Tardiphaga sp. vice304: one gene and its partner. The protein of the gene in region 1 interacts with the protein of each later gene in a pairwise test. Links are inferred from orthologs where the notes say so. Each region holds a gene or a part of one and is shown in the gene's direction. Other genes may lie near its edges.

Evidence for each region.
Region 2: the proteins of leuS (region 1) and ligA interact in binary tests that used the Escherichia coli proteins (3 or more experiments, as listed by UniProt). The link is inferred for Tardiphaga sp. vice304 from one-to-one orthologs.

Annotation. Positions count from the first base shown.
Region 1 is NZ_CP041402.1:400,456-415,189, forward strand. The notes cover bases 4,235-7,456. They hold leuS (leucine--tRNA ligase), read left to right. Parts: upstream 4,235-4,610; coding sequence 4,611-7,256; downstream 7,257-7,456. Other genes in these bases: FNL56_RS01835 (sensor domain-containing diguanylate cyclase), read left to right, coding at 4,235-4,445; lptE (LPS assembly lipoprotein LptE), read left to right, coding at 7,243-7,456. Also shown: FNL56_RS01815 (Crp/Fnr family transcriptional regulator), read right to left, coding at 1-387; FNL56_RS01820 (response regulator transcription factor), read right to left, coding at 456-1,142; FNL56_RS01825 (L,D-transpeptidase family protein), read left to right, coding at 1,342-1,911; FNL56_RS01830 (YggS family pyridoxal phosphate-dependent enzyme), read right to left, coding at 1,941-2,645; more of FNL56_RS01835, read left to right, coding at 2,745-4,234; more of lptE, read left to right, coding at 7,457-7,803; holA (DNA polymerase III subunit delta), read left to right, coding at 7,937-8,965; FNL56_RS01855 (ParB/RepB/Spo0J family partition protein), read right to left, coding at 9,105-9,992; FNL56_RS01860 (ParA family protein), read right to left, coding at 10,148-10,996; 16S rRNA (guanine(527)-N(7))-methyltransferase RsmG, read right to left, coding at 10,993-11,709; tRNA uridine-5-carboxymethylaminomethyl(34) synthesis enzyme MnmG, read right to left, coding at 11,949-13,823; tRNA uridine-5-carboxymethylaminomethyl(34) synthesis GTPase MnmE, read right to left, coding at 14,077-14,734.
Region 2 is NZ_CP041402.1:2,237,771-2,252,262, forward strand. What follows is about bases 7,149-10,128. They hold ligA (NAD-dependent DNA ligase LigA), read left to right. Parts: upstream 7,149-7,551; coding sequence 7,552-9,705; downstream 9,706-10,128. Other genes in these bases: FNL56_RS10670 (GIY-YIG nuclease family protein), read left to right, coding at 7,196-7,480; FNL56_RS10680 (multidrug effflux MFS transporter), read right to left, coding at 9,875-10,128. Also shown: cell division protein FtsA, read left to right, coding at 1-1,159; cell division protein FtsZ, read left to right, coding at 1,258-3,024; lpxC (UDP-3-O-acyl-N-acetylglucosamine deacetylase), read left to right, coding at 3,347-4,306; FNL56_RS10660 (outer membrane protein assembly factor BamD), read left to right, coding at 4,535-5,416; DNA repair protein RecN, read left to right, coding at 5,430-7,100; more of FNL56_RS10680, read right to left, coding at 10,129-11,095; FNL56_RS10685 (aminopeptidase P family protein), read right to left, coding at 11,167-13,008; FNL56_RS10690 (hypothetical protein), read left to right, coding at 13,197-13,376; FNL56_RS10695 (50S ribosomal protein L11 methyltransferase), read right to left, coding at 13,382-14,278. UniProt on the Escherichia coli protein: DNA ligase that catalyzes the formation of phosphodiester linkages between 5'-phosphoryl and 3'-hydroxyl groups in double-stranded DNA using NAD as a coenzyme and as the energy source for the reaction.

The DNA of each region.
Region 1 (14,734 bases):
CATGTCGTCGCGCAGGCGGCGCGCGGCGGCGGGGTCGCTTTCGAGCACGCGCTGGAACACGCCGCGGGTAACGCGGATGACGCTGGAAAATTCCAGCGCCACCGCGCTCGATGGCCGCGGCATGGCGACCAGCAGAGCCAGTTCGCCGATCAGCGTGCCCGGGCCCGCGATCGTCTCATAATTGGTGCCGTCATCGAGGGTGACGCGAAACGAGCCGCGCTTGACGATATAGCCGCAATCGGAATCGTCCCCGGCGCGGAACAGGACCGCTCCGCGGGCGAATTCGAGTTGCTCGGAGCCGATCGCGAGCACGCGCAACGCCGTGTCGCCCAACAGGCGCATTGTCGGGACGCTCTCGAGCAGAGCAAGGTCATCATCGATCGACATGCAGGACCGTGAGAGCGGGACGCATCAACAAAGCCAACCACAGCGACGAATCGGCTTCTGGAATCGTATCACGGCACCAGCTTGTAGCCACCGGCTTCCGTAACCAGGATTTCCGGGTTGGCGGCATCGTTCTCGATCTTCTGGCGCAACCGGTAGATATGCGTCTCCAGCGTATGGGTGGTGACGCCGGAATTGTATCCCCAGACCTCCTGCAGCAGCGTCTCGCGCGAGACCGGCAATTGCCCGGCGCGGTACAGGAAGCGCAGGATCGCGGTCTCCTTCTCGGTCAGCCGCACCTTCTTGGCGTTGGCACCGGTCAGCATCTTGGAGCCGGGGCGGAAGCTGTAGGGGCCGACGGTGAACACCGCGTCCTCGCTGGCCTCGTGCTGGCGCAACTGGGCGCGGATCCTCGCCAGCAACACCGCAAAGCGGAACGGCTTGGCGATATAGTCATTGGCGCCGGATTCGAGACCTAAAATGGTGTCGGAATCGGTGTCGTGCCCGGTCAGCATGATGATCGGCGCCTTGAAGCCGGCCTTGCGCAAGCTGCGCACCACTTCGCGGCCATCGGTATCGGGCAGGCCGACATCCATCAACACCAGGTCCGGCGAATTGGCCTTGGCGGCCGAAGCGCCCTTGGCGCCGGTATCGACGGCGGAGGCCTCGAACTCTTCATGCAGCGACAATTGCTCGACCAGCGCCTCGCGCAAATCAGTATCGTCATCCACGATCAAGATCTTGCGGGCATTGGGCATTGCGACAATCCTTTGGGCGGCTGAGCGGTGGAAGCGTCCGACAAGCTGACCGTCAGTCAGAAATCATGACGAAGTTTGAAATCGCCGGATATCCTAGCGCATAACCGGCTGCATTCCCGAAGCAATGTCAGGGAACGCGCCGCGCCGGCGCAGATAGAACATTTGCGGTGAATAGAGCAATACGGACTCGGCGATTCGGATGGGAAGCCTTTTCATTTCAGACACTTATCGAACAACCTTACGTGACCGGCCGGTTTCGGCGATCCGCATTCGCGCGGCTGCCGGTAATCCGCGCCGCGGCTGGCTGATCGCGGAACATCTGGTGATACCGGTGGCGTTAGGGCGCGGCGGAATCAAGGCGAACAAACGCGAGGGCGACGGTGCCACCCCGCGCGGCATATTTCATCCGCTGCGGCTGTGGTGGCGCGCCGACCGGCACAGCCGGCCGCGAACGCGCCTGAAGGTCCGCGCCATCACGCCGGCGGACGGCTGGTGCGAAGACCCCGCCGACCGGCATTATAACCGCCCGGTCCGGCTGGCGGATCATTCCGCCGCCGACCGGCTACGCCGCGACGACCATCTTTATGATTTCATCATCGAAATCGACCAGAACACCCGACCGCGCATCGCCGGGCGTGGCAGCGCCGTGTTCCTGCACCTGGCGCGACCAGGATACGGCCCGACGGCCGGTTGTATCTCCATGAAGCGGTCGGCCATATTGCAACTATTGGCACGGATCGGGCCGCGGACTAGAATCTTAATAGGGTGACTTGAGATTGCAGGTAAGGTTTGACTGCCTTACCGTTTCCCGAAAATCGCCGACCCCACCCGCACATGCGTCGCGCCGAACTGGATTGCGATCGCGAAATCGGCGCTCATGCCCATCGACAGCCCTTTGAGGCCGTTGCGGGCGGCAATCCTGGCGGTCAGCGCGAAGTGCGGCGCCGGAGCGTCATCGACCGGCGGAATACACATCAGGCCGGCAATGGTCAGGCCATAACCGTCGCGGCAGCGGGCCAGAAACGCGTCCGCGTCGCTGGGGGCGATGCCGGCCTTCTGCGGCTCCTCGCCGGTGTTCAATTGCACGAACAGTTCCGGCGTCCGCTGCTGCGCCGCGATCTCCTTCGCCAGCGCCTCGCACAGGCTCGCCCGGTCCACCGAGTGGATCGCATCGAACAGAGCGACGGCTTCCTTCGCCTTGTTGGACTGCAAGGGCCCGATCAGATGCAGCGCAATTCCGGGTTGAGCCGCCTGCAGCGCCGGCCACTTGGACTTAGCCTCCTGGACGCGATTTTCGCCGAACACGCGCTGTCCCGCTTCGATCACCGGACGGATGGCATCGGCCTCGAAGGTCTTGGAAACCGCGATAAGTGTCACGGAAGACCTGTCCCGGCGTGCTTCATTGCAGGCGCGGAATACGTCGTACTCCACGGCGGAGAGTCCGTCGGTTGGTAAAGAACGCGTTAAGTCACCCGCGTTTTGCACTGCATTATTTTCAACCAAGGCGAGAACTTTCGGTGAGATCGGTCGAATTTTAGCTAATCCGGGAAAGGCTTTTTGACCCATTGGAGCTAGTTTTACCGTCGGGGCTAGGGGTCGAAGATGTCACGCATCGGGTTCAACCGCAACAAAGCGAAAATCAGGGAACTCTTCGGGATTCGCGCGCGGCTCGTGCTGCTGGCGTTGATCGTCGTGGGTCCGCTGATGGTGGAGCGGATCCGGTCTCTGGACGAGACGAGGTCCCGGCAGATTTCTGCTGCCGAAAAGGAATTTTCGAGCATCGCCCGGCATAGCGCCAATGCGCAGAGCGAGGTGGTTGCCTCCGTCGAGGCGGTGCTGAAGTCATCCGCCTACATCTATACGTCGGCAGCCCAGGTCAATCGTAGCTGCGCCATCATGCGCGCCAGCCTGCGCGGCGACATGCCCTGGATTCGCAGCCTGACAGTGGCAGGCAAGGACGGCACGGCTCGGTGCTCGACCTGGTCCGAAGCGGTCGAGCAAGGCCTGAACTTCAGCGACCGCTCCTATTTCCAGGAAGCGCTCGCCACCGGCGAATTCGTGGTCAGCGATTACCTTTTCAGCCGCATGACCCATCAGCCGACTGTGATGGCCGCCTATCTGGCGCCGGGCATCACCAGCGATGATGACGCCGTGATTTTGGCGGCGGTCAATCTCGACTGGATGTCGAAGATCATCGACAACCTCGGGGGCCGGCCCGGCATCACCGCGGTGCTGGTGGACCGGACCGGCATGGTGCTGGCCGCGCCGGCCGCTCAGGCCAGCCGGATCGGCAAGCCGATGGCGGACCCGTCGCTGCTGCCGCGGATTGCCGCGCAGATGGCGAATTCGCCTCAAAAATCCGGCTCGCTGTCGTTTACGGCCGACGACGGAACGCCGCGCTCGGTGTCCTTTGCGGCCCTCGCCGGTACTGGCGCGCAACTGATCGTCAGCATCGACGAAGCGCAAATCTCGGCAACGGCCGACCATGAAATCCGCACCGCCTATCTGCAGCTCGGACTGGTGTGCCTGTTCGTGCTGCTCGGCGCGCTCGTGGTGGCCGAGCGGCTGATCATGAAACCGATCGAGATGCTGGAAGTGACGGCGCAGTGTTTCGGCCGCGGCGACTGGTCGTCGCGGGTACCGCGCGATCAGCTGCCCGCGGAGTTCGCGCCGCTGGCGCGCGCTTTGTATGGCATGGCGGCCAAATTGCGCGGCCGCGAGCGCGAGCTGCGCGCCAGCAACGAACAGCTGACCGTGCTGGCCTCGATCGACATGCTGTCCGGCCTCGCCAACCGCCGCGGTTTCCAGGACCGGCTGGACCTGGAATGGCTCAAAGGTCAGCAGTCGGGCCACGGCCTGGCCCTCCTGATGATCGACGTCGATCACTTCAAACTGTTCAACGACACCTATGGCCATCCCGAAGGCGACGCCTGCCTGACGCAGCTCGGCGAGGCGCTGGCCGCGCTGGCGAGCGAGGTGACGGGCTTCGCCGGCCGCTATGGGGGCGAGGAGTTCTGCCTGCTACTGCCCGACGGCGATATGGGCCGCGCCATCCAGGTCGGCGAAATGGTTCGTACCGCGATCTGGAACCTCTCGGTCCCGCATGTCACCAGCGCGTTTCAGCAGGTCACCGTCAGCATCGGCGTGGCGTCGGCGACCCCGACCGAGTGCGATAGTCCGGTGGACCTGATCGAGGCCGCCGATGCCGCGCTCTACGCCGCCAAGCGCCGTGGCCGCAATACGGTAGTCCAGCATGGCTTCGTCCGCGCAATCGACACATCGACGGTGTCGCTGGCGGTGTGACGATCTGTAGCCCGGATGAAGCGCAGCGAAATCCGGGAACGGCGCGCCGGGATGGGCCGGCCCCGGATTGGCATCCGGGCTACCGTAGCCCCAAAGCATTGACCCCGCACGGTCTTCTATGGCCTAGTCCCCGGCCTTAAGCCCCGGAACAGACTGCCAAATCGCATGATCAACGAACGTTACAACGCCCGCGAAACCGAGCCGCGCTGGCAACGCCTGTGGGACGAGAAGGCGATCTTCGCCACCAAGAACGACGATCCCCGGCAGAAATACTACGTGCTCGAGATGTTCCCGTATCCGTCGGGCCGCATCCATATGGGCCACGTCCGCAACTACACGATGGGCGACGTGGTGGCGCGGACGATGCGCGCCAAGGGCTTCAACGTACTGCACCCGATGGGCTGGGACGCGTTCGGCATGCCGGCGGAAAACGCCGCGATGGCCAACAAGGTGCATCCCAAGGCGTGGACCTACGAGAACATTGCTTCGATGAAGAAGCAGCTCAAGTCGATGGGCCTGTCGCTCGACTGGGCGCGTGAATTCGCGACCTGCGACCCCGGCTACTACAAGCATCAGCAGCGCATGTTCATCGACTTTCTCGGTGCAGGCCTGGTCGAGCGCAAGCAGTCCAAGGTGAACTGGGACCCGGTCGATATGACCGTGTTGGCCAATGAGCAGGTGATCGACGGCCGCGGTTGGCGCTCCGGCGCCGAGGTCGAACAGCGCGAGCTGACGCAGTGGTTCTTCAAGATCAGCAAATATTCCGACGAGTTGTTGAGCGCGCTGGATGGGCTGGACCGCTGGCCCGACAAGGTCCGCACCATGCAGCGCAACTGGATCGGCAAGTCGGAAGGGCTGCGAGTACGCTTCGCTCTGAGCGAGGGGAAAGATCAGCTTCTCGGACTTATTTCAGCGAACGAGACCGTTAGCGTCGATATCTTTACTACGCGACCTGACACTCTGTTCGGCGCCAAATTCTTAGCGCTGTCGCCGGATCATCCGCTTGCGGAAGCGGCAGCAAAGATCAATCCGGCACTGAAAGATTTCATTGAAGATTGCCCCCACACCGGAACTGCGCAGGCTGCCATCGATACCGCCGAGAAGCAGGGATTTGACACTGGCATAAAAGCGCTGCACCCGTTCGATCCATCGTGGCAGTTACCCGTCTACGTCGCAAATTTCGTACTGATGGAATACGGCACCGGCGCCATCTTTGGATGCCCGGCTCATGACCAACGAGATTTGGACTTCGTTAACAAATACGGCCTCGGCAATACGCCAGTGGTTTGCCCCGAAGGCCTAGATCCGGAAACTTTCGTTGTCACCGACGTGGCGTATGACGGTGACGGTCGCATGATCAATTCGCGCTTCCTTGATGGCATGACGATTGCCGAGGCTAAGGAAGAGGTATCGACGCGGTTAGAGGCAGCTGTATTTGGCGACGCTCCAGTCGGTGAGCGCAAAGTAAATTTCCGCCTGCGCGACTGGGGCATCTCGCGGCAACGTTACTGGGGCTGCCCAATCCCGATCATCCATTGCGAAGTCTGCGGCGTCGTGCCGGTGCCGATCAAGAAACTACCGGTCGAACTGCCCGAGGACATCGAGTTCGATCGGCCCGGCAATCCGCTCGACCGCCACCCGACCTGGAAGCACGTCCCCTGCCCGCAATGCGGAGGCGCCGGGCGGCGCGAGACCGACACCATGGACACCTTCGTGGATTCGTCGTGGTACTTCTCGCGCTTCACCGATCCGTGGAATACCGAGGCGCCGACCACGCCCGACGTGGTCAACCGCATGATGCCGGTCGATCAGTATATCGGCGGCGTCGAACACGCGATCCTGCATCTCTTGTACAGCCGCTTCTTCACGCGCGCGATGAAGGCCACCGGCCACGTCGGCTTCGACGAACCGTTCGCCGGCATGTTCACCCAGGGCATGGTGGTGCACGAGACCTACAAGAAGCAGGACGGCACCTTCGCCTCGCCGGCCGAGATCAATATTGAGATCGGCGGCAATGGCCAACGCGCCACGCTGATTGCGACCGGTGAAAACATTGTCATCGGCCCTATCGAGAAAATGTCGAAGTCGAAGCGCAACACCGTCGATCCCGACGACATCATCGCCACCTACGGCGCCGATACCGCGCGCTGGTTCATGCTGTCGGATTCGCCGCCGGACCGCGACGTGATCTGGAGCGAGGAGCGCGTTCAGGGAGCCTCGCGATTCGTACAGCGGCTGTGGCGTCAGGTGAACGAATCAGCCGAGCACGGCAAATCCGCGCCCGCCGCCCGCCCGGCCGAATTCGGCGCGGACGCGCTGGCGATCCGCAAGGCGGCGCACGGCGCGCTCGACAAGGTCACGACCGAGATCGAGAAGCTGCATTTCAATGTCTGCCTGGCCCATATCCGCGAATTCTCCAATGCGCTGGGCGAGGCTTTGGCCCGCCTGGGCACGCCTGCCCCCGACACCTGCTGGGCGCTGCACGAGGCGGCGGTCATCCTTGTTCAACTGTTTTCCCCGATGATGCCGCATCTGGCCGAGGAATGCTGGGCCGTGCTGGCGCAGCCCGGCATGGTTTCGGAAGCGCGCTGGCCACAAATCGAGCCCGATTTGCTGGTTGAAGACACCGTGACCCTGCCGGTTCAGGTCAATGGCAAAAAGCGTGGCGAAGTCGTGGTGGCCCGCGATGCGTCGAATTCCGAAATTGAGGCTGCCGTTTTGGCCCTCGATACAGTAAAACAGGCTTTGGACGGCAAGCCCGTCCGCAAGCTGATTATCGTGCCGCAAAGGATCGTGAATGTCGTCGGCTAGCTTTGGGATCCGATCCCGCATCGTCGCCCGGTTCGCCATCGCAGCCACCCTGGCGGCGCTGACGGCCGGCTGCTTCCAGCCGATGTACGCCGAACGCAGCGATGGCGCGCCGGCGTTGCGCGACAAGCTGGCCACCGTGGAAGTCCCGCCGCTGACCTATCCCAATAATTCGCCGCAGGCCCGCGCCGGCGTCGCGATCCGCAACGCGCTGCAGTTCAAGCTGTATGGTTCGGCCACCGGCGTGCCTCCGCTGTACCGGCTGGTGCTGCGCTTCAACCCGAGCAAGACCTCGCTGATCGTCGATCCGACCACCCAGCTGCCAACCTCCGAGAATTACGGCATCGACGCCAATTACGCCCTGATCGAGATTGCGACCGGCAAGCAGGTCCTGACCGGCAATACCTTTGCCCGCGTGACCTACGACATTCCCGGCTACCAGCGTTTCGCCCGGGCTCGCGCCTTCCGCGACGCCGAGGACCGCGCCGCGGTGGAAATCGCCGACAACATCAATACCCGGCTGGCGTCGTTCTTCTTCGCCGGGACGTGATCGCCCCAAGTCGTAGGGTGGGCAAGGGCGCAGTTGCGCCGTGCCCACCCTCGTTGCGTGGTGGTGGACACGCCCCGTCGCGCTTCGCGCGATCGTGGCTTTGCCCACCCTACAAGTCCCACGGATCCTGCTGATGGTCGCGCTGCGCGGTAAAGAGATCGATTCCTTTCTCGCCCGGCCCGATCCGGCGCGGCCGATCATCCTTTTGTACGGCGCCGATGCAGGCCTGGTGCGCGAGCGCGCCGATGCGCTGGTGAAATCCGCCGTCGATGATCCCAACGATCCGTTCTCGATGGTACGGATGGACGGCGACGAGCTCGCCGCCGAACCCTCACGACTGGTGGAGGAGGCAATGACGGTGCCGCTGTTCGGCGGCCGTCGCGCGATCCGCGTCCGCGCGGGATCGAAGAGTTTTGCCAGCGCCGTCGATGTGCTCGCCGACTCCCCGCTGAAGGATTGCCGCATCATCATCGAGGCCGGCGAATTGCGCCCGGAATCGCCGCTGCGAAAAGCCTGCGAGAAGGCGAGGACCGCGGTGGCGATCGCCTGCTATCCCGACACCGAACGCGATCTGGCCAAGCTGATCGACGACGAATTGCGCGCCTCGAACCTGCGCATCGCGCAGGACGCCCGCGCCTCATTGATGGCGCTGCTCGGCGGCGACCGCCAGGCCTCGCGCAACGAGCTGCGCAAGCTGACACTGTACGCCCACGGCACCGTCGAGGTGACGCTCGACGACGTGATGGCCGTGGTCGCGGATGCCTCCGAACTGAAGATCGATCCGATCGTCGACGGCGCCTTCGCCGGCAATCCGGCCGCGGTCGAAGTCGAGTTCAACAAGGCGATGATCGCCGGGACCTATCCGGGCGTGATCCTGATGGCCGCACAGCGCCAGGCCGCGCTGCTGCACAAGGCCAGCCTGTCGATGGAGCAAGGCGCCTCAGCCTCGGCGGCGGTGGAGAGCGGATTTCCGCGGCTGCATTTTTCCAGGAAGAACACCGTCGAAGCGGCGCTGCGCAATTTCTCGCAGGCACGGCTCTTGGCGGTGATCGAGCAGCTCGCCGTTGCCTCCCTCGACGTGCGCAAGCAGAACGTGCTCGGCGCGGTCATCGCGCAACGCGCGCTGATGGCGATCGCGGTGAATGCGCGACGGCGGGCATGATTGGTCCGTAGCCCGGATGAGCGAAGCGATATCCGGGACCGGCCGAGTTAACTGAAACGCCATCCCCGGATGTCGCCGCCGCCATCGCTGCGAACGACGGCGTCAGCTCATCCGGGCTGCGCGCTAGTTGTGTAACGAACTACAAATCCAGCTCCAGTTTCTTGATGATCTCATCTAACTGGTCGAGGTCGCGGTACTTGATCTGCACCACGCCGCCGGGATCGCGGTGCTCGACCGACACCTTCAGGCCGAGCGCGTCGCTGACGCGCTTCTCCAGCGCAACCGTATCGGCATCCTTGGCCGCCTTGCCCGGCGTCGTGCGCGGCTTCTGCGGTGCGCGTTCCGGCACGCCCTCTTCATGCGCCAGCGCTTCGGTCTGGCGAACATTGAGGCCTTCCGCGATGATGCGCTTCGCCGCGGCGGAGGGATCCGGCAGGCTGATCAGCGCGCGGGCATGGCCGTTCGACAATTGGCCGGACGAGATCAGGGTCTGCACGTCTTCCGGCAGCTTGGTCAGCCGCATCATGTTGGCGACGTGGCTGCGGCTCTTGCCGACGGTTTTGGCGATCTCTTCCTGGCTGCGTTTAAAAGCGGTGGCGAGCGCGTGATAGCCCTGCGCCTCCTCGATCGCGTTGAGGTCCTCGCGCTGCACGTTCTCGATGATCGCGATTTCCATCGCGTCGGAATCCGAGACCTCGATCGGCACGATCGGCACTTCATGCAGGCCGGCGATCTGCGAGGCCCGCCAGCGGCGCTCGCCGGCGATGATCTCGAAACGGTCCTGCACGCCTTTCACGGCGCGCACCACGATCGGCTGGATCACGCCGTGCTGCTTGATCGAGGCGGCGAGCTCGCCGAGCTCGGCATCGGAAAAGCTGCGCCGCGGATTGTGCGGATTGGCTTTCAGGAATTCGATCGGCACCTTGCGCTGCGCGCGCGGCCGATCGACATGCGAGGCTTCGCCGCCGACATCGCCGATCAGGCTGGCGAGCCCCCGGCCCAAACGCGAACGTGCTTCATCGGCCATGGCCAGCTCCCTTGGACTCACTGCGATACTCCGCGTTGGATACGTGAACTCGGTTACTCGTAGGGTGGGCAAAGGCGCACTTGCGCCGTGTCCACCAATTCGTGTGGTGCGTGAGAGCGGTGGGCACACTTCGCTTTGGCCACCCTACTCCGCGCTCAAATCGCGGTGCGCAGCTCGCGCTCGCGCTGGATCACTTCGGTCGCGAGCTTGAGATAGGCTTCACTGCCCAGACACTTCAGATCGTAGACCAGCACCGGCTTGCCGTGGCTTGGCGCTTCCGAGATCCGCACGTTGCGCGGGATCATGGTATCGTAGACCTTCTTGCCCATGAACTGGCGGACATCCGCGACTACCTGGTTCGACAAATTGTTGCGCGAGTCGAACATCGTCAGCACGATGCCGTGGATGGTCAGGGTCGGGTTCAGCGCCGAGCGCACCTGCTCCACCGTCTGCAGCAATTGCGACAGGCCTTCGAGCGCGAAGAACTCGCATTGCAGCGGCACCAGGATCGCATGCGACGCAGCCATCGCATTGACGGTCAGCAGGTTGAGCGACGGCGGGCAGTCGATCAGAACATAGGTGTAGTCCTCTCCGGCCGCCGCATCGCGGTTGAGTGCGGCGATCGCATCGCGCAGCCGGTAGGCGCGATCGCGGGTCGAGCCCAGTTCGAGTTCGAGGCCGGACAGATCCATTGTCGAGGGCGCGATATGCAGCCGCGGCACCGCCGTCGGGACCACCGCCTCGCGCAACGCGACTTCGCCGATCAGCACGTCATAGGTCGAGCAACTGCGGTCGCGGCGATCGATACCGAGCCCGGTCGAGGCGTTGCCCTGCGGATCGAGATCGACGATCAGGACACGTTCGCCGATCGCGGCCAGCGCCGTGCCGAGATTGATCGCCGTCGTTGTCTTGCCGACACCGCCCTTCTGGTTCGCCAGCGCGAGAATGCGCGGATGCCCGGCTGATGCGTTAATTTCTTGATAATGTTCATCAATAACGGTCATTGGGCGGTGCCATGGGTTGAACCAGCGGATGCTGGAGCGGACGGGTGCTTCCGTTCGACGGAGTCGAGTTCGACAATCCAGCCTTGTCCGCCGGTAAGGCTGGCATGAAGGCGCGGCATAATATTCCAATATCTAGTAGCTTCGGTCAATTCGGCATCTACATCTTGACCCTTGAGGAACAGGGCCTTGGTGCCCTTGTTCATCAAGGGTTCCGCATAACCGATGAGTTGGTGTAGCGGAGCGACCGCGCGGGCAGTGATGCAATCGACGCCTTGCGGAAAACTGTCCACGTTATCCCCAATGTCGGCTAAATGAATGGTGCCGGGGGCTTGCGTCACCCGTAGCGCTTCGCGCAGGAACGCCGCCTTTTTGGCGTTGCGCTCGACGAGGTGAACATGCCCGCCTTCGACATCGCCCATCGCGCAAGCCAAAACCACTCCGGGAAACCCGCCGCCACTGCCAAAATCGAGCCAGATCTTCGCGGATGGCGCGAGGCTCAACAGTTGCAGCGAATCAGAGATATGCCGCGTCCAGAGGTTGGGCAAGGTGGAGGGCGAGATCAGATTGGTCTTGGACTGCCACTGCACGAACAAATCGACATAGCGATCCAGCCGGGCCTCTGTTTCACGTGAAACAGGCGTGAGTTTCAGCGCAGCAGCCTTGTCGGCATCGAGCCGGGGCGCCGGAGCGGGTTTTTGCGAGCGTTGGGCCATGTGAGTCTGCTGATGAGGGAAGCGCAGTCTTACGCTTACGCAGAGAATCTATCCACGACTTTGCGCACTTTCTGACGCAACTGAGCGTGCGACGCTCTGTCTTTACCGCCGTCATTGCGAGGAGCGACGCGACGCGGCAATCCAGAGGCTTCATCCACCAAAGAGCTGGATTGCTTCGTCGCAAGGTCTCCTCGCAAAGACGAGGAGAGGCCGGATGTTTTACACAAAACGTCCGCTTGTCAGACGCCCAAAGCCAAAGGCCGCTTGCGTTGTTCGCGGCGCAAATAAGCCGCCAAAATCGCCAGCGCGGCCGGAGTCATGCCGTCGAGCCGACCCGCCTGCCCCACCGTGCGCGGGCGCGCCTTCTCAAGCCTGGCGCGGGCTTCATTGGACAGGCCGGGCACGAGCGCATAGTCGATATCGGTCAGCAGCAGCCCCTCGTCGCGGCGGAAGGATTCGACGTCGGCGGTCTGGCGCTTGAGATAGACATCGTATTTGGCATCGATTTCCAGATGCACCGCGATCGCGGGATCGATCGCCGATAGCTCCGGCCAGATCGCGCGGATCCTGCTCCAGTCAATATCCGGATAGGACAGCAGCTCGAACGCCGTGCGGCGCTGGCCATCATGGTTCAGCGCCAAACCATGCTTGCCGGCCTCGTTCGGCGTGATCGTCAAGCCTTGCGCCATAGCCTTGCCGGACGCCAGCGCCGCCATTTTGACGATGTGGCGGGTCATGCGGGCCGAGCCGACACAGCCGAGCGCGATGCCCATGTCGGTCAGGCGCTGGTCGGCATTGTCGGCACGGAGCGTCAACCTATACTCGGCGCGCGAGGTGAACATCCGGTACGGCTCGGTGATCCCCCGCGTCACGAGATCGTCGATCATCACACCGAGATAGCCGTCGGCGCGGTCGAACACGACGGGTTCCGCGCCGCTGGCGACCCGCGCCGCGTTAAGGCCTGCGACGAGGCCCTGCGCGGCGGCCTCTTCATAGCCGGTCGTGCCGTTGATCTGGCCGGCCAGGAACAGGCCCGGTATCCGCTTGGCCTGTAGGGTCGGATCGAGTTCTCGGGGGTCGACGTGATCATATTCGATCGCATAGCCCGGCCGAACCATCCGGGTTCGCTCCAGCCCGGGGATGGTGGCGAGGATGGCGAGCTGCACCTCTTCCGGCAGCGAGGTCGAAATCCCATTGGGATAGACCGTCGAGTCGTCCAGGCCTTCCGGCTCAAGGAAGATCTGGTGGCCGTCGCGGTCGCCGAAGCGGACGATCTTGTCCTCGATCGAGGGGCAATAGCGCGGGCCGGAGCTCTTGATCTGGCCGGAATACATCGGGGAGCGGTGCACGTTGGCGCGGATCACGTCGTGCGTCGCCGGCATCGTGCGGGTAATGCCGCATTCGATCTGCCGCACGGTGATGCGATCGGTCATCACCGAGAACGGCTCCGGCGGGTTATCGCCGGGCTGCATCTCGACGGCGCCCCAGTCGATCGTGGTGCCGTCGAGCCGCGGCGGGGTGCCGGTCTTCAGGCGACCTAGGGTGAAGCCGATACGCTCGAAAGCCTTGGACAGGCCGAGCGCCGGCGCTTCATCGACCCTTCCGGCCGGCCAGCTCTTCTCGCCAAGGTGAATCAGCCCGCAGAGAAAGGTGCCGGTGGTGATGACCACCGCGCCGGGCGAGAATTCGCGGCCATCGGCCAGACGGATACCGGTCACTCGGCCATTCGAAGTGAGCAGATCGTCGGCCTCGCCCTCAATCACCGTCAAATTGGGCGTGGCGAGGATCGCGACCTGCATCGCAGCGGCGTAGAGCTTGCGGTCGGCCTGGGTCCGCGGGCCGCGTACGGCCGGACCCTTCTTGCGGTTTAGCATCCGGAACTGGATGCCGGATGCGTCCGCCACCTGCCCCATCAACCCGTCGAGGGCATCGATCTCGCGGACGAGGTGACCCTTGCCCAGACCGCCGATCGCAGGATTGCAGGACATCGCGCCGATGGTGGCAAAGCGATGCGTCACCAGCGCGGTTTTAGCACCGAAACGTGCGGAGGCAGAAGCGGCTTCGCAGCCGGCGTGGCCTCCTCCGATGACAATGACATCCCAAGCGTTTTGCATGGCGGGACTTCTAGCGCGGGATCGGAAGGCCGGGAAGCGGGAAGTTTAGAGGTGTTTCACGTGAAACACGTCGCCCGCGATACTACTTAGTGTTTCACGTGAAACATCGGCCGGTACGCCGTCGTTGCGAGCCCTTGCGACGAAGCAATCCAATTCTTGCAGAGCTTGCGGCCCTCTGGATTGCCGCGTCGCTTCGCTCCTCGCAATGACGGCTGCGAGGCTATTGTTTCACGTGAAACGTCAGTGTTCCGCCCTACTTCCCAATACAGAAATCTCTAAAGATTACGTCAAGAACGTCCTCGACATCGACGCGCCCTAAAAGCTGCCCGAGCCGGTGTGCTGCAACACGCAAATCTTCCGCTATCAGCTCGGATTGCTCCGGCAGATCGACCGCTCGTACGAGCGCATCGGCGGTCTCGCGCAACAATTCGCGGTGCCGGGCGCGGCTGATCAGCGAGGATTCGTCGGCAAAATGGGCCGCGGCGAACTGCGCCAGGGCCGTAATCAGCTCGGGAATGCCCCGACCGTTGGCCGCAGAGATCGAATGGCACGGCCAGCCGGTCTCCGATCGCACAGCGCTTGTATCCACGACATCATCGACCTTGTTCCGGATGACCCAGAAACCGGCCTGCCCTTCGGACATCCATTGCTTCAGGTCGTCCTCGCCGGCCGGTCCAGCCTGGGCATCGACCAGCCACAGCCGCAGATCGGCTTCGGCGGCGCGGGCGCGGGCACGGCGAACACCCTCCTGCTCGACGGGATCGACGGCCTCGCGCAGTCCGGCGGTGTCGATCACCGTCACCGGGTAGCCGTCGAGGTCGAGATGTACTTCGAGCACATCGCGCGTGGTGCCGGCATGCGGCGAGACGATCGCCACCTCGCGGCGGGCAAGCTGGTTGAGCAACGTGGAT
Region 2 (14,492 bases), 1.8 Mb from region 1 along the record:
CGAACTGGTCGGCTACAGCCAGATCCAGTCGCGCGGCGTCAAGTCCGGCGCCGTCGTCGACATGGGCGAATGCGAGCAGGCGGTGCGCCAGGCGGTGTCGCTGGCCGAACGCATGGCGAAGGCCCGCGTCGAATCCGTTCTGCTGTCCGTCTCCGCCGGCCGCCTGCAGGGCCAGTTGATCGAGGCGTCCGCCGACATCAAGGGCAGCGCCGTCACGGCTGCCGATGTCACCCGCGTGACCTCCACCGGGATGAAACACGCCACGCCGCCCGGCCGCACCGTGCTGCACGCGCTGCCGGTCAGCTATTCGCTGGATGGCGTCAAGGGCATCCGCGATCCCAAGGGCATGGTCGCTTCGCAATTCGGCGTCGACATGAACGTCGTGACCGCCGACGCCACAGTCGCGCGCAACCTGATGCTGGTCGTCGAGCGTTGCCATCTCAATGTCGAGGCGATGGCCGCGTCGCCTTACGTCGCCGGCCTGTCGGTTCTGACCGACGACGAAAGCGATCTCGGCGCTGCCGTCGTCGAGATGGGGGCAGGGACCACCACGATCGCGATCTATTCCGGCGGCCGTTTCGTGCATGCCTCCGGCTTTGCGGTCGGCGGGCAACACATCACCATGGATATCGCCCGTGGCCTGGGTTGCTGCATCGCGGATGCCGAGCGAATCAAGACGTTATATGGCACGGTACTGACGGGTGGATCGGACGCGCGCGAAGTGATGAACGTGCCGACGGCTGGCGATAATGACCGGGACTTTCCGCAGGTCGTGACCCGCGCCACCATCGCGAACATCGTGCGGCCCCGCGCCGAGGAGATTTTTGAAATGGTCAGGGACCGGCTGGCGGATTCGCCGTTTGCAGCAGAGCCGCGGGCGCGCGTCGTGCTGTCGGGCGGCGCCTCGCAGCTCACCGGTCTCGCCGAACTCGGCAGCCAGGTTCTCGGCCGTCCGGTTCGCATCGGACGTCCGCTCGGGTTCGGCCGGCTGCCCAATGAGGCCAAGAGCGCCTCGTTCGCGGTGCCGACGGGCCTCCTGGTCTATCCGCAATTCGCCCATCTTGAGCACGTCGAGCCCCGCTACACCCGCCAGCTCAAGACCGGCACCGGCGACGGTTATTTCGGAAAGGTCGGGCGATGGCTTCGCGAAGGCTTCTGATGGCGAATTTTCAGCCGCAATTTTTTTCCACTTCGACGCTTTCGGCTTCCCGCCGCGGGCATGACCAGACAACGCGCGCGTAATCGAGAGGCAATCACATGACACTCAATCTCACCCCCCCGGATATCGCCGAACTCAAGCCCCGCATCACCGTGTTCGGTGTCGGCGGCGCCGGCGGCAATGCCGTCAACAACATGATCACCGCCGGCCTGATGGGCGTCGACTTCGTCGTCGCCAACACCGACGCGCAGGCGCTGACGATGTCGAAAGCGCAGCGCATCGTGCAGATGGGCACCGTCGTGACCCAGGGCCTCGGCGCCGGTTCGCAGCCGGACGTCGGTGCGGCCGCCGCGCAGGAAGTGATCGACGAGATCCGCGATCACCTGTCGGGCGCCAACATGGTGTTCGTGACCTGCGGCATGGGCGGCGGCACCGGCACCGGTGCAGCCCCCGTCATCGCCAAGACCGCGCGCGACATGGGCATCCTCACCGTCGGTGTGGTGACCAAGCCGTTCCACTTCGAAGGCCAGCGCCGCATGCGCACCGCCGAGTCCGGCATTGCCGAACTGCACAAGGTGGTCGACACGCTCTTGATCATCCCGAACCAGAACCTGTTCCGGGTTGCCAACGAGAAGACCACCTTCGCCGACGCCTTCGCGATGGCCGACCAGGTGCTGTATTCGGGCGTCGCCTGCATCACCGATCTGATGGTCAAGGAAGGCCTCATCAACCTCGACTTCGCCGACGTCCGCGCCGTGATGCGCGAAATGGGCAAGGCGATGATGGGCACCGGCGAGGCCACCGGCGAGAAGCGCGCGCTGACCGCGGCCGAAGCCGCGATCGCCAACCCGCTGATCGATGATTCCTCGATGAAGGGCGCCCGCGGCCTCTTGATCTCGATCACCGGCGGCAAGGACTTGACGCTGTTCGAAGTCGACGAAGCCGCGACCCGCATTCGTGAAGAAGTCGATGCCGACGCCAACATCATCGTCGGCGCGACCTTCGACGAGACCCTCGACGGCGTGATCCGCGTCTCCGTGGTGGCCACCGGCATCGACCAGTCGCTGCTGGCCCGCAATGCCGCGGCGCCTGCCGCCGCCGTGACCAATGCCGTCGCCGCCAACCCGGACAACCGTCTCGCCGACCTGACCGCCAAGCTGCGCGCCGACAATCAGCGCGCCGTCGCCTCTTCGGCACAGCAGGCCGACGCGCCGCGCCCGGCCGCCGCACCCGCGCCGCGTGCGCCAGCCAGCAACCATGAACGTGCCGCTCTGGCCGCCATCGCCGCCGCGGTTTCCCCGGACGCCCACCTGCCGGTCGCCCAGGTTTCCAGCCAGCCGGCCTCCTATGGTGACGTGACCGTGCGTCCGATCGCCCAGAAGCCGTCGCTGTTCCCGGAGACCGCCCCGCGCATGGAAGCCCATGAGCCGGCGCCGCCCGAGCAGTTCATCCCGCAGGCCGCCGAACGCGCCCCGCTGCGCGCGCCCCGGATGCCGAAATTCGACGAACTGCCGATGACGGCGCAGAACGAGATCCGCCAGGCCCGCGGCGAGACCTCGGAAGACGAGCCGCAGAAGGTGCGGATGTCGCTGCTGCAGCGTCTCGCCAATGTCGGCCTCGGCCGCCGCGAAGAGGACTCCGAGCCGGCCCGCCAAGCGCCGGCGATGGCCCCGATGCCGCCGCTGCCGGAACGCAAGCCGCAGCGCAGCGTCTCGCAGCAGATGGGGGAGCCGGTGTCGGAATACGCCCGCCGTCCGGCGCCGCAGGGTCTGGATCAGCATGGCCGCCCCGCACCTGTGGCCCCCGCGCCACAGGGCGACGACCATCTTGATATCCCGGCCTTCCTGCGCCGCCAGACCAACTGAGCTTTGTTACAATCATGACGACGACAAAGGCCCCGGCAGCGATGCCGGGGCCTTTGTCTTTGCTGCGCTGCCGCATCAAACTCTTTGTTAAGTATCTGAATTTAAAACATTAATCAGGTATTTGCGATTTCGCGTGGATTTGAAACATGCGGAAACGATGGCAAAGTCGGTCAACGCTTGGCTCGAATGCGGCGGACGTTGGGTAACAATCAGTAAAAAAGCGTGAGTTGGCGCACTTTGTGGCAGCCGGTATGGTTGCCGCGACTCGGGGAATTCAGAAACGCCGGTCGGCAGATCTGAGTGAGTCGCAGGTGGGGTTAGAATGAAATTCAGTCGTCAAACAACGCTTTGGTCGCAAGCCACCGTCACGGGTGTCGGCGTCCATTCCGGTTTGCCCGTCAGTCTGACCCTGTCCCCCGCGCCTGTCGATGCAGGCTTTATTTTTGTCCGTACCGGCCTCGATGGTCCGGACCGCGAAATCACCGCGAACGCCAAATCCGTCACCGCCACTGCCTTCGCCACCGTGCTCGGCGATCGCGAAGGTCCGCTGGTTTCCACCGCCGAACACGTTCTCGCCGCCTTGCGCGGCATGGGCGTCGATAACGCCACCATCGAAGTCGATGGCCCGGAAGTGCCGATCATGGACGGCTCCGCCGCCCCCTTCGTCGCCGCCATCGACCAGGCCGGCATCGTCGAGCAGGCCGCCCGCCGCCGCTTCATCCAGGTGCTCAAGCCGGTGCAGGTCGCGATCGGCGATTCGTTCGGCGAAATTCGCCCTCATGCAGCGGGCTTCCGCGCCGAAGTCGAAATCGATTTCGCCAATCCCATCATCGGCCGCCAGAACTACATCCTCGACCTCAACCCGCAGAGCTTCCGCCGCGACATCGCGCGTGCCCGCACCTTCGGCTGCATGAACGATGTCACCCGCCTGTGGAGCGCCGGTTTCGCGCTCGGCGCCTCGTTCGACAATTCGGTGGTCTTCGACGACGACCGCCTGCTCAACACCGAAGGCCTGCGCTTCACCGACGAATGCGTCCGCCACAAGGTGCTGGACGTGGTCGGCGATCTCGCACTGGCCGGCCTGCCGCTGCTGGGCGCCTACCGTTCGGTCCGCGGCGGCCACAAGCTCAACAACGCGGTTCTGATGGCGTTGATGGCCGATCGCTCGGCCTGGAAGATCGTCGAAGCCGACCAGGTCGCAGCCCGCCGTCCGCGCGCCGAGGTTGCCGGCGGCATGCTCGGCGGCATGATCGCCCCGGCCTTCGGCCCCGACGTTTCCTGACACGCTTGCCCGGACGTCTTGGCGTCCCGACACCTCCGGTAACTATAACCCGCTGTATTGCCGCCATCTTCGCCTTAATCCCGGCGAAAAGGCTGCGTATCCGGTTGGTTAACGGAATTTATCAGGCTAAACAGGCGCGCGGTCTTGGCAGCTACGGGCACGTAGCCGGCTAGTCCGCATTTCAGCGTTGAACGCGCAGGCACCGCATACAGGCGTCAGGTCTCATCTATGTCGACACAGCGTATCCCGCTCGAATCGCGCAGCTCCTTCCGCCGGCTGGTGTTGGCCTTGGGCCTCATCGGCTTCGCCGTTCCGCTCAGCGGCTGCGGCACCGGCGCGCTGTGGGACAAGTTTGCGTCCAAGGACGAGACCTTCGTCGAGGAGCCCGCCGACAAGCTCTATAATGAGGGCCTTTACCTCATGAACCAGAGCAAGGATCCGAAGGCCGCGGCGAAGAAGTTCGAGGAAGTCGATCGCCAGCATCCCTATTCCGACTGGGCCCGCAAATCGCTGTTGATGTCGTCCTACGCAGCCTATGAAGCGGGCGACTACGACACCGCGATCGGGTCGGCGACGCGCTACGTCACGCTGCATCCCGGCAGCCAGGACGCCGCTTACGCGCAATATCTGATCGCCGCCTCGCATTACGACCAGATCCCCGACATTTCCCGCGATCAGGGCCGCACCGAAAAGGCGATGGCCGCGCTCGAGGAAGTGGTGCGCAAATATCCGACCTCGGAATACGCCACCTCCGCCAAGAAGAAGCTGGAAGGCGCCCGTGACCAGCTGGCCGGCAAGGAAATGTCGGTCGGCCGCTATTACGCGGACAAGCGCGACTACACCGCCGCCATCAACCGCTTCAAGACCGTCGTGACGCAGTACCAGACCACCCGCCACGTCGAGGAAGCCCTCATGCGCCTTACCGAGGCCTATATGGCGATCGGCATCGTCGGCGAGGCGCAGACCGCCGCCGCCGTGCTTGGCCACAACTTTCCTGACAGCAAGTGGTACAAAGACGCCTATAATCTTGTAAAGTCCGGCGGTCTCGAGCCGAGCGAGAACAAGGGGTCTTACCTGAGCAAGGCCTTCAAGCGATTTGGCCTCGGTTAGGAACTAGACCCCCATGCTGGCCCGTCTTTCGATCCGTGACATCGTCCTGATCGAACGGCTCGATATCGAGTTTGCCCGCGGTTTGGCGGTGCTGACCGGCGAGACCGGCGCAGGTAAATCCATTCTTCTCGATGCTTTCGCGCTGGCGCTGGGTGGCCGCGGCGATGCCGGGCTCGTCCGCCACGGCGTCGAACAGGGCCAGGTCACGGCGGTGTTCGACCTCGCGAAGGGCCACCCCGCGCTGGCGATTCTCGCCGCCAACGGCTTTGAAGACACCGGCGAGATGATCCTGCGCCGCGTGCAGCTTGCCGACGGCCGTACCCGCGCCTTCATCAACGACCAGTCCGCCTCGGTGCAGACGCTGAAATCGGTCGGCGCAGCCTTGGTCGAGATCCACGGCCAGCACGACGAGCGCGCTTTGGTCGACGCCGCCACGCACCGCCGGCTGCTCGATGCCTTCGCCGGCCTGGACAAGGACGTGCTTTCTCTCGAATCGCTCTGGGAGGCCCGCAAGGCCGCCTACGCAACGCTGGAGGCGCACCGCGCCAACATGGAGCGCGCTGCCCGCGACGCCGACTATCTGCGCCATGCCGCGGACGAGCTGAAGAAGCTGAAGCCCAAGGACGGCGAGGAGACCCAGCTTGCGGATCGTCGCACCGGCATGATGCAGGGCGAGAAGATCGCCGCCGACCTGCGCGAGGCGCAGGACGCCGTCTCCGGCCACCATTCGCCGATATCGACGCTGGCCGCCGCGGTACGCCGGCTGGAGCGCCGCGCCGGATCGTCGCCCGCTCTGGTCGAGCCCGCCGTGAAGGCGATCGACGTCGCCATCAACGCGCTGGAGGAGGCCGACCAGCACCTCACCGCAGCCCTGATCGCCGCCGACTTCGATCCCTCCGAGCTGGAGCGCATCGAGGAGCGGCTGTTCGCGCTGCGCGCCGCGGCGCGCAAATATTCGACGCCGGTGGATGGCCTGGCCGCGCTGGCCGCAAAGTTCATAGCGGACGTCGCGACCATCGATGCCGGCGCCGGGCAGTTGCAGGGGCTGGAGACCGCCGCTGCCACTGCCGATGGCAAGTACAGCGCCGCGGCCGCCAAGCTGTCGGCATCTCGCACCAAGGCGGCCGAGAAGCTCAACAAGGCGGTCAGCGCCGAATTGGCGCCGCTCAAGCTGGAGCGCGCCAAATTCATGACCCAGGTCGAGACGGACGCGAAGAACCCGGGGCCGCAGGGTATCGACCGCGTCGAGTTCTGGGTGCAGACCAACCCCGGCACACGTGCCGGCCCAATGATGAAGGTCGCCTCCGGCGGCGAGCTGTCGCGCTTCCTGCTGGCGCTGAAAGTGGTGCTGTCCGACAAGGGCTCCGCACCCACGCTCGTGTTCGACGAGATCGACACCGGCGTCGGCGGTGCGGTGGCCGACGCCATCGGCGCGCGGCTGGCGCGCTTGGCCGGCAAGGTCCAGGTGATGGCGGTGACGCATGCGCCGCAGGTCGCGGCGCGTGCCGACCAGCATCTGCTGATTTCCAAGGACGCGCTGGACAAGGGCAAGCGCGTCGCCACCAGCGTCAACACGCTGGCCGCCGACCCCCGCCGCGAGGAAATCGCCCGCATGCTGGCGGGGGCAGAGATCACGGCGGAAGCCAGAGCCGCCGCCGACCGGCTGCTCAAGGGCGCGGCTTAAGCCAAAAACCGTCATTCCGGGGCGCGAGCGCGCCAGCGCGAGCGAACCCGGAATCCCGTTGTGTTTTGCGCCGTTCCGCCGAACACTCTGCCGTCATGCCGTATTACGTCTACATGCTGGCATCTAAGAAGAACGGTGTGCTGTACATCGGCGTCACCAACGATCTCGTTCGCCGCGTCTATGAGCACCGGACGCATGCGGTCAAAAGCTTCACTTCGCGATACAATGTCGACTCGCTGGTCTGGTTCGAGATCTACGACGATCCGCTGACTGCGATCACCCGTGAGAAGGAACTCAAGAAGTGGCGACGCGCGTGGAAGGTCGCGCTGATCGAGGCCGGCAATCCCGAGTGGCATGATTTGTATGCCTCGATCGTGTAAGAGCAATCATGATGGGATTCCGGGTTCGCGCGCGCAAAATGCGCACGCGCCCCGGAATGACGAGTGTGAGAATGGCCAAGACAGCAGCGAAGAATTCCCCCGACCTCGCCACCCTCACCAAGGCCAAAGCCAAGGTCGAGTTGATGCGGCTGTCGCTCGAGATGGAGGGACATAACGTCGCCTACTATCAGAACGACGCGCCGAAAATATCGGATGCCGACTACGATACGCTGCGCCGCCGCGTCGAGGCGATCGAGCAGAAATTTCCCGATCTGGTCAGCGGCGCCTCGCCGACGCAGACGGTGGGAGCCGCTCCCTCGCGCGCCTTTGCCAAGTTGCAGCATGCGGTGCCGATGCTGTCGCTCGGCAATGCGTTCAGCGACGAGGAGGTCGCCGAATTCGTCGCGCGCATCCAGCGCTTCCTCAAGCTCGACGAGGTGCCTGCCATCGTCGCCGAGCCGAAGATCGACGGGCTGTCGCTGTCGCTGCGCTATGAGCACGGCGAACTGGTGCGCGCCGCCACCCGTGGCGACGGGTTCACGGGCGAAGACGTCACCGCCAACGTCCGCACCATCGACGACGTTCCGAACAAGTTGCATGGCAAGAATCATCCCGCCGCCTGCGAATTGCGCGGCGAGGTCTACATGCTGAAGAGCGATTTTCTCGCGCTGAACGCGCGCCAGGTCGAGGCGGGTGAAGACCCGTTCGCTAATCCCAGAAATTCCGCCGCCGGCTCGCTGCGGCAGAAAGACGTCTCGGTCACCGCCTCCCGGCCGCTGAAATTCTTCGCCTATGCCTGGGGCGAGATGTCGGACTATCCCATCGACGAGCCGACGCAGTGGGGCATGCTTGACTGGCTGAAGCAGGCCGGCTTCACCGTCAATCCGGAGATCACGCAATGCGCCAGCGTCGAGGACGCACTGGCGTTCTATCGCCGGATCGGCGAGCAGCGCGCGTCGCTGCCCTATGACATCGACGGCGTGGTCTACAAGGTGGACCGTATCGACTGGCAGGCGCGACTGGGCTTTGCCGGCCGCGCGCCGCGCTGGGCCATCGCGCATAAATTCGCGGCGGAGCAGGCGACCACCATCCTCGACAAGATCGACATCCAGGTCGGCCGCACCGGCGCGCTGACGCCGGTGGCGCGGCTGCAGGCGGTGACGGTCGGCGGCGTCGTGGTGCAGAACGCCACGCTGCACAATGAGGACTACATCAAGGGCGTCGGCAATGACGGCCAGCCGGTGCACGACGGCATCGACATCCGCGAGGGCGACACGGTCGTGATCCAGCGCGCCGGCGACGTGATCCCGCAGGTGGTCAGCGTGGTGCTAACGATGCGGCCGACAGAGTCGAAGCCTTATGAATTTCCCAAGACCTGTCCGGCCTGCGGCAGCCACGCCATCCGAGAGAACGGCGAGGTCGTCACGCGCTGCACCGGCGCGCTGATCTGTCCGGCGCAGGCGGTCGAACGGCTGAAGCATTTCGTCTCGCGGCTGGCTTTCGACATCGACGGGCTCGGCGACAAGCAGATCCAGGAATTCTATGACGACGGCCTGATCATGCATCCGGTCGACATCTTCACGCTGCAGAAGCGCGATGAGCGTTCCTCGAAGAAGATCATCGACCGCGAAGGCTTTGGTGAAGTCTCGGTACGCAATCTGTTTTCCGCTATCGACAACAGGCGCAAGATCGAGCTCAATCGGTTGATCTTCGCGCTCGGCATCCGCCACATCGGCGAGGGCAACGCGAAGCTGCTGGCGAAGCATTACGGCAGTTTTGCCGCGTTCCGCGACGCGATGCTGGCCGCCGCGGCCGGGCAGACCGCCGAGGGCAACAATTCGGAGGCCTGGCAGGACCTCAACAATATCGGCGGCGTCGGCGAGATCGTCGCGGACGCGGTGGTCGAGTTCTTCGCCGAGACGCGCAATGTCAAGGCGCTCGGCGAACTGCTCGACGAAATCGAGGTGCTAGATGTCGAGCAGGCGAAGAGCGACACAGCGATCGCCGGCAAGATCGTCGTGTTCACGGGATCGCTGACCAAATTCACCCGCGACGAGGCCAAGGCCCGCGCCGAACGGCTCGGCGCCAAGGTCGCCGGCTCGGTGTCGAAGAAGACGGATTATGTAGTCGCCGGCGAAGATGCCGGCTCGAAGCTGAAGAAGGCGACGGAGCTGGGTGTTACGGTGCTGACCGAAGACGAGTGGCTGAAGCTGATCGAGGGATAATGTTTGCTTCCTTCCCTCTCCCCTTGTGGGAGAGGGAAGGATCGAACCGCGAAGCGGTTCGAGACGGGTGAGGGGTCGCCGCAAGCTCCGAGCCTGGTAACCCCTCATCCGTCACGGCCTGCGGCCGTGCCACCTTCTCCCACAAGGGGAGAAGGAAGACACCGCGTTGCTACAACAGCCCCGTCTCTTCGCCCTCCGCCTTCTCTATCATCGCTGCCGTCGCGACCTTTCCGTTGCGCGGGATCAGGAAGAACATCGACGCGGCGCAGCCGAGCGACAGCACGACGAGCGAGATGTTGAGCGGGATCGCGGTCTGGAAATGGCCGCCGAGCCAGGCGCCGAACTGCGAGCACAGCGCGCCCAGCCCCATCTGCAGGAAGCCCATCATGCCTGACGCCGAGCCGGCGGCCTGCGGCCGGATGCTGAGCGCGCCGGCGGCGGCGTTCGACATCACGAAGGCATTGCCGAACATCACGATCATATGCGTGAGAAACAGCCAGGCCGGCTGCTGGTTCAGACCGGTGAGACCCCAGACGACGTTGAGCAGCGCGCCGACGAGCTGCAAAGCGAGGCCGAACCAGATCAGCTGCTCGATCGAGCGGCGCGGCGCCAGTCGCACGCAGAACAAATTGCCGACCAGATAGGCGAAGCCCGAGGTGACGAACCACGCGCCGTATTCGGCGCCGCTGCGGCCCATCTGGTTGACCACCACATAGGGGCCGCCGCCGGCGAAGGTGAAGATGATCCAGGAGGCGATGACGTAGCACAGGAGATAGCCGACGAAGCTGCGGCTGTTGCCCAGCACCTTGAGGTCGGCGACGAAGCCGCCGCCGGCGACGCGCTCGCTGAAGCGACGGGTCTCCGGCAGCGCCACGGCGATGGCAAGCGTGATGACGATCGACACCGCGGTGATCACATAGAAGATCGAGCGCCAGCCGAAGCCGATCTCCAGCAGGCCGCCGGCCAGCGGGCTCAGCATCTGGGCGATCATCATCACCGCGATGACCAGGCTGATCATCGCGCCGACGCGGTGGCGCGGATAGAGGTCGCGGATGATGGCGCGGCTCATCACCATGCCGGTGGCGCCGCCGAGCGCCTGGAAAAAGCGTGCGGCGATCAGCTGCGGCAGCGTCTCGGCGAATACGCCGCCGATGCCGGCGATCACCATCAGGCAGAGCCCGGCAAGCAGCACCGGCCGCCTCCCGAAACGGTCCGACAGCGGCCCCATGATCAGCTGCGAGAACGCCAGCCCGACCATGAACAGCGACACCGTCATCTGCGCGATGGAGATGTCGCTGCCGAAGGTGCGCGCCAGCACCGGTAGCGCCGGCACCAGCATGTAGAGCGAGATCGGCGCGATGCCGGTCATCGCCACCAGCAACAGCAGCATCACGCGGGATGTCGAAGGGTCGATGGGGTCGGTCGTCGTCGCGGGCGTCGTGCCGTTCACATCGAGCTTTCTTATTTTTGTGGCTGATCCAGCGGTTCGGTGGCGGCGTGCAGCCAGACCCGCGTCGGCTCGTCGTCGAGCAACGGCATCACCTCGCGGCGAACGCGGGCGTGATAGTCGTTGATCCACTTCAGCTCACGCAGGCTGATGCGGCCGGCATTGATCAGCCGGCGATCGATCGGCGCCAGTGTCAGCGTTTCGAACTGGTTCATCGGCTGCTCGGCGCCGTCGATATCGGCCGCCACCACGAGCTCCAGATTTTCGATGCGGATGCCGAAGCCGTCTGCCTTGTAGTAGCCGGGCTCGTTCGAGAGGATCATGCCGCGCTTCAAGGGCGTGGTGCCGACTTTCGAAATCCGCGCCGGGCCTTCATGGACCGACAAATAGCTGCCGACGCCGTGGCCGGTGCCGTGCGCGAAGTCGAGCCCGGCATGCCACAGGAACTGGCGCGCCAGCGTATCGAGTTGCGCGCCGGAGGTGCCATCGGGAAACGCCGCGCGGGCAATCGCGATATGACCGCGCAGCACGCGGGTGAAACGATCGCGCATCTCCTCGGTCGGCTCGCCGATCGCGATGGTGCGGGTGACGTCGGTGGTGCCGTCTTCGTATTGCGCGCCGGAATCGATCAGCAGCAGGTCGCCAGGCGCGATGCGGCGGTTGGTCTTGCGGGTGACGCGGTAATGCACGATGGCGCCGTTCGGCCCGGTGCCGGCGATGGTCGGGAACGAGACGTCCTTCAGAGCGCCGGTGTCGCGGCGGAAGGTCTCCAGCGCCTCGACGGTATCGATCTCGAACAATCCGCCCTTCGGCGCCTCGCGGTCGATCCAGGCGAGGAAGCGCGCCAGCGCCACGGCGTCGCGGCGGTGCGCGGTCTGCGTGCCCTTGATCTCCACCGCGTTCTTGACGGCCTTGAGCAGCGCCACCGGATCATTGCCGCGCACCGGCCTGCCGCCGCTCGCGGTGATCAGCCGGCTCAGCGCGTCCGCCGCGGTGGCATTGTCGAGCGCGATCGATGCGCCGGCCGCCGCGAGTTCCGTCAAGGCGGCGGCAAGCGCGTCGGGCTCCTGCACCTCGGCGCAGGCCTCGAGATGCGCGCGTGCGCTATTGGAGAGCTTGCGGTGATCGATGAAGATCGTCGGCCGGCCGTCCTTCGGCACCAGCGCGTAGGACAGCGGCAGCGGCGTGTGGGAGACATCGGCGCCGCGAATGTTGAAGGTCCAGGCCACCGCATGTGAATCCGACAGCACCAGCGCATCGACCTTGAGTCTGGCGATCTCGGCGCGGATCCGGACCAGCTTGTCGGCCTCCGACTCGCCGGCAAATTCCAGCGCATGCACCGATACGGCGCCGAGCGGCGGCGACGGGCGTTCGCCCCACACCGCATCGAGCGGGTTGTGGTCGACGGCGACCAGTTCGGCGCCGGCTTTGGCGCAGGCCGCGGCCAGCCGTTCGGCTGCCGCAGAAGTGTGCAGCCACGGATCAAAACCAAGGCGGTCGCCGGCCTTCAGATGCTCGCCGAGCCATTGTTCCGGGGGCGGTTCGATCAGCGGCTCGACACGCCAGGCCCGCAGGTCGATCTGTTTGGCGGCCTGCAGCGTGTAGCGGCCGTCGACGAACACCGCGGCCTCGTGCGCCAGCGCGATCGCCAGACCGGCCGAGCCGGTGAAGCCGGTGAGCCAGGCCAAGCGCTCCTCGGACGGCGGTACATATTCGTTCTGCTGCTGGTCCGCGCGGGGAATCACGAATCCGGTCAGCCCGGCGCGCAGCAGTTCCTCGCGAAACGCCGCCAGCCGCGCGGTCAGCGCGACGCCGCTTTCGGGCTCTTCAAAGGTCTGGAAAACGGCCTCGAACATGATGCGTTACCTTAAGTGGGCACAATCGTGGCGGCAATCGAAGGGCAGGGTTGCGCCAGTCTGGCATAGATCGTGCTTGCATTATTTCAAGCACAAGTCGTCGCATGGAACATTTGCACCGCAGCGTCCGTTGTCGGTGTGACAATGCTCCAACGAGAGTGTTTCAACTCAACGAAGAGGGGATACACATGCCTGCTTTTACGTTCGAGAAAATTGCCCCGCCGGTCCGGCGCGGTCCTCTGCCACCGATCGAAACCAAACAGCGCGGCGTCATCGTTCAGGTGCTCGGGCGATTCGTCGAAGCGCGCATCCAGCGCGCCGAGCGCATCGACAGCGCAGACCATACCGACAAGCCGCTTCCGAAGTAACGCAGCTATCCCGCGCGCCGCATCAAGAGGCTGCTCCAGCCCTCGATCTGCTGGTGCCGCAGCAGCACGATGTCGCGCGCGCGGTAGGCGGCGATCACGCTCATCGCCTGGTGCGGCAGCAGGCCGGATAGGATGATATGCGCCCGCGGCGCCAGATGCGCGGCCATCTGCGTCGCCATCTGCCGCAGCGGGTTGGCCAGAATGTTCGCCAGCACCAGATCGAACGGTGCGCGTTCGCCGAAAGCGGGCGAGGCGAAGCCGGTGGCGCAGACCGATTCCACGAGATTACCGACGCCGTTCAACCGCGCGTTCTCGCGCGCCACCAGCGCCGACACCGGATCGATGTCGGTCGCCAGCACCCGGCGCTTCAGCGCCTTGGCGGCGGCAATCGCCAGCACGCCGGTGCCGGAGCCGAGATCCAGCACCCGTTTCGGCGTCGCCGAGCGCAGCACGTGATCTAGAAACAGCAGGCAGCCGCGGGTGGTCCCGTGATGCCCGGTGCCGAACGCCAGCGCCGCCTCTATCTCGATGCCGAGCTTGTTCGGCGGCACGCGGTCGCGGTCGTGCTGGCCGTGAACGATGAAGCGCCCGGCATAGACCGGCGCCAGCCCCTGCAGGCTCTCGGCCACCCAGTCCTTGGCATCGACCGTGTCGAACAGAATGGAGCGCGCGACGTCGGCGTCGGCGGCCAGTGCCACGAGATCGCGGATCGCGTCCTCGTGCGGCGGCTCGGCGAAATGCACGCTGATATCCCAGCGCCCGTCCGGCCGCTCGAACGCGGCGATGGCCGCCTGGCCGTCGTCAAAGCTCTCATTGAGCAGATCGACGACCCGCTTTGCGGCGGCCTCGGTGCCGATCGCAAAGGTGGCGCGGGTGGTGGCGGGGGTGATGATGGCGGTCATGTCAGTCCGGGCGGTCGTTGAAGGGTGTTCATCCACACGCCATCCAGGGCGTGGGCACAGATCTCTACCCGGCTTATGCCATGCTTATGCACCGGCTTGTGCAGGGATTTTGCACCGGTCCTGCACAGCGTTGCGCACCGGTTGTCCACCGGCTTTTCCACAAGGTGGCCCACAGCTGTCATTCCGGGGCGCGAGCGCACCAGCGCGAGCGAGC